2 regions of the Beijerinckia sp. 28-YEA-48 genome follow, and region 2 is predicted to be linked to the other one. Evidence: predicted binding sites of a transcription regulator. Region 2 holds the regulator's gene; the other holds the start of a gene.
What was found. The regulator LexA, encoded in region 2, represses DNA repair genes until DNA is damaged. The targets are predictions, from matches to a motif close to TGTTCNNNNTGTGTTCNG.
Positions count from the first base shown of each region.

Region 1: BLW50_RS05955 (2'-5' RNA ligase family protein) is a predicted target of LexA. The motif match lies at 1,387-1,404, and genes of this name have one in related genera.

Region 1 is NZ_FNSI01000001.1:1,270,474-1,272,675, reverse strand. It holds gene BLW50_RS05960 (MDR family MFS transporter) at 1-536, opposite strand, end outside; gene BLW50_RS05955 (2'-5' RNA ligase family protein) at 745-1,344, opposite strand; gene BLW50_RS05950 (GFA family protein) at 1,453-1,836, shown strand; gene BLW50_RS05945 (hypothetical protein) at 1,844-2,202, opposite strand, start outside.
Region 2 is NZ_FNSI01000001.1:2,251,000-2,253,201, reverse strand. It holds gene BLW50_RS10675 (ComEC/Rec2 family competence protein) at 1-540, shown strand, start outside; gene lexA (transcriptional repressor LexA) at 548-1,255, opposite strand; gene BLW50_RS10665 (oleate hydratase) at 1,546-2,202, opposite strand, start outside.

The DNA.
Region 1 (2,202 bases), 980 kb from region 2:
CAAAAGATCAGCGACCAATGCCAGCGCTGGGCAAAGAACCCCCCCAGCAGCGGCCCGGCCAGGCTGGCGATCGCCCAGGTCGCCGAAATATAGCCGGCATAGGCGGCACGCTCGCGCGGCGGCACCGTGTCGCCAATGACGGTCTGCGCCAGGACCAGCAGACCGCCGCCGCCGATGCCTTGCACGGCGCGGCCGACGATCAGGATCAGCATGGTGGGCGCGAGCGCTGAGATCACCGAACCGAGGAGAAAGATGATCACCGCCGCAGCGATCACCGGGCGCCGGCCATAGCTATCGGAGATCTTGCCATAGAGCGGCGCCGATGCCGTCGCCGTCACCAGATAGGCGGTGACGATCCAGGGCAGATATTCGGTATCGCCCAGCGCGCTGCCGATCGTCGGCATGGCTGGTGTCACGATGGTCTGGTCGATCGCCGCCAACAGCATGACGACCATGACGCCGATGACGATCGCCCGTTTTTCCCTGAGGCCGAGCCTTTCGTCCGGGCGAGGATCGAAATTTTCTTGAACGTTCATGACGGCTGCTTTGGACAGAGAGCGGATGCATCGGCGCATGCGATGCGCTGCCTTGGATCCGCTAGGTCGAGAATGCTGCCCCAAGTGTTTCTTGGGAAGTGGCCGGGCTAACCATCCGACCTGCTCTCGTTTCGGCCGCTCCTTCTATCCCCTGGCCCATTACGGCGTCAATGCTAAGGCAATGCTGAAACGTCTGAAAGCTAAGCCTTCAGCGCATGGCCGGCAGCACCAAGGGCCAGCGCTCAAGCAGATGATAAGTGCCGAGTTCGCCAAGCCAACGTTCGTTATGAATGAGGCAGAATTCCCACACCACGAAGCGGATCGGCTCGATCTCGCGCGGACGGATCGTGTCTGGGCCATAAGAAAGCGTCATGTGGGGGGCGAATTGATCAGCGGCCCGCAGGCCGTTGCTGTCGATCGCCACCCCGAGCCGCCGGTGAAGGTCACGCAAAGCCTCGCTTTCACCAAGCAGAACCAGCGGATACCGGTTGGGACGTCCGCTGGCGAAAGTGGAAACCCCGGACAGCGTAACCTCGAACGGCTTCATCGCAACCGCATCACCGGCCCGCCGCGCTGCGTAAATGAATTTGCCGCGCACCCGCTTGTAGTCGCCAATGAGATGCAAGGAGATATGCAAGCGCTCCGTCAAAAGCGGTTGCCCAGCGAGCCGATGCTCACGACGAAAAACCTGCCCAAACCGTTCGGCGCGAACCGCCGTTTCGGCATCGGGAAACAACGCGAAGAATATCCGCTCCGGCCACTTCGGCCTAGGCAGCGCACGTTCATCGAAATCGAACTCATACTGCATGACGCCTACTCCCACGCCGCCTGCAGTCCCCAATCATTACAATAGAACAAAAAGAGAACAAAACGCAAGCGCCATGATCGGACAATCCAGCAATGATATGCTCGCGCGATGACGATTCATCACGGCTCCTGTCACTGCGGCGCGGTTCGCTTCGAGGTCGAAGCCGAGATTGATCACGTGCGCGAATGTGATTGTTCGATCTGCCGGCGGCGTGGCGCGCTGACGTTTCGCGTCCCCGACAAAGCCCTCCGCATCCTCACACCCGTTGAAGACATGATGATCTATCGCTGGGGCAGCGGAACGGCGGCGGATTACATCTGCCGGGTTTGCGGCATCCTGCCGTTTCGCCGGCCAAGCGCACCGACAGCGAGCGAACTCGCGGCCGGTGCTGCGCCTTTCGATGGATGGGCCATCAATGTGCGCTGCCTGGAGGCAGTCGATCTCGCACGGCTGCCCCGCGTCAAGATCGAAGGCAGCAAGCTCATCATCTAACGCGCCATCACGCCGCTTTGCGCGTCAGCTTACAGTTGAACTCTCGCTCGATGTAGATTTCGACGAAGCCCGGCAGCCAACCCTGGCGCACCATATCCCTGAAGGGCTCTGTATAGCGATCGTCACGCGCCTTGGTCAGCACGACGATGCGCCAGAGATTCAGGGGATCGCTGTCGTCGCCGCCGGCCGCATGCTCCACATGAAACAAGGGCTGGAAGTCGCCGGCGTGCAATTGATGGCCTGTGTCATCGGCGAACTGAGCCCGGCCCATGAACAGGATGCGCTGCGCTTCATTGTCGATTAGCACTTCCTCCAGCACCGTGCCGTGCGCCTTGTTGTCGATCCAACCAAGTTGGTCGGAGGCGC
Region 2 (2,202 bases):
GCGCTGACCAGCGCGCGGCCTGATCTGATGGTGGACCGGCAAGGCGGCACGCTGGCTTATCGCGCCGCCGACGGCCAGCTGGCCGTGCTCAATGCGCGCGGCAATTTCTTTGGCGTGTCGCAATGGCTGACGGCCGATGCGGATGCGCGTCCGGCGCGCGATCCAGCCCTGCAAGGCAATGGCCTGTGTGATGTTGGCGGCTGCACGGGGACGTTGCGGGACGGGCGCGTTGTGGTTCTCATCCTCGATCCACGCAACGTCGCCGAGGACTGTCCGCGTGCCGACATTGTCGTCACGCGCTTCTGGCTCAACGGCACCTGCAAGGGGCCGCGGCTTGTCGTCGATGGCGAGCATTTGCTGAAATATGGCGCCAGCGAATTTCGCTTCGCTGTTGATGGCGCAGCCGTCATGCGCAGCGCCCGCTCGCCCCAGTTCGATCGACCCTGGTCGCCGGCGCCGCGCATCCTGGCGCAGAACGATCCGCCGGCTGCGGCTTCATCTCAATCTCCGCCGCAAGAGGAGATCTATGAGCCGCAGTAAGAGCCGCTTAGTAACGGCGGATCAGGCTGACCAGCTTGCCTTGGATACGCACACGGTCGGGACCGAAAATCCGGGTTTCATAGGCCGGGTTGGCCGCTTCCAGAGCGATCGAGGCGCCGCGCCGACGCAGGCGCTTCAAGGTCGCTTCCTCATCGTCGATCAGCGCTACGACGATGTCGCCGGACTCGGCATTTTCCTGCCGGCGGATGATCACCGTATCGGTATCGAGAATGCCCGCTTCGATCATCGAATCGCCGCGCACTTCCAGGGCGAAATGATCGCCGGTGGAGAGGAAGTCCGGCGGGACGGAAATGGTGTGGCTGCGCGACTGGATCGCCGAGATCGGCGTACCGGCGGCGATGCGGCCCATGACGGGAATTGAGATGGGCGGCACGAAACTGTCGTCGGCCATCGGCGTGACTGGGGCGCGGACCTTGCCAAGGGTGCCCTCGATCACCGCTGGCGAGAAACGGCCGCCACGCGGTCCAGCCGGCACGGAGGCCTCCGGCAGTTTCAACACTTCAAGCGCGCGGGCGCGGTTGGGCAGGCGACGAATGAAGCCGCGTTCTTCCAGCGCCATGATCAGGCGATGGATGCCCGACTTCGAGCGCAGATCAAGCGCATCCTTCATCTCATCGAAGGAAGGGGGCACGCCGGCCTCTTTGAGCCGTTCGTTGATGAAGCGCAGGAGTTCGCTCTGCTTCTTCGTCAGCATAATTGTCCTCTCCGCCCAAACACGCTGGGCTGGCGCCGCCAGCCACGGCGCCTTGTCGATTCGCCCGCCTGTCGGGCGCATCACCCTGTGGCGAATCGATAAACAAACCATGAACAAACGATAATCGTTCGCGATGTGTTCCGCAAGGGGCAGACGGTTTGGGTCAAGGATGCGCCAAGGACGCGCTAGGTGTGGCTCAAAGCGCTTGGCAATACGGGTCTATTGCCCGTTGAAGGCGGCGCGCACCGCCTTCAACATGGCCGGTCGATTACTCAGAACCGCCAGCGAACCTAGCGCTTGTGCGCGGCCAAGCTTTCGCGAACCTGTTCCAGCCAGCCGATAACGAGGCCGAGCGCCTGATTGCCCTTGCCCAAAAGTCCCGTCAGTTCGCCTTCTGCCGTTTCACGCTTAGCGGCATCGGCTTCAGGCAGCGGCGGCAGGATGTGGGCATAGTAGGTTTTGTCGAGCAGCCGGTGGAGCAGGCGCTCGCCGGGGAACGGCTCGCCGTTGTTCAACGCGCGGGCGGCTTTCAGCAGCGAGCGGATATCGTATTGTGTCGGACTGATATCCGGCACCTGCTTGCGCAGGTTCAGAAGGGTGTAGACCCCGACGCGCGCGGTGCGGATCGAACTGTCCATCGTGAAGATGATGTCGTTTGCCGTTTCGACGAACTGGCCCATCAAACCAAGGTTGGTGCAACCGGCAGGCACCACATGTGGCCGGTCGCCAGCCGCGCGCGGCATGAACATCGATGTGATGTAGGGCATCAGCGCCAAGCGTGCCTTGGTGTTGGCCACCACCGCATCGAGCTGATCCTCGATGCCCAGATGATAGCAAAGCTCGGCGATGATCTCGCGCCCGGTGCAGGCTGGCATCGGCTTTTTGACGAAGTTGCCTTGCTTGTCCATCAGCAGCGCATAGACCCAGACCACCAAGACATCCTTGGG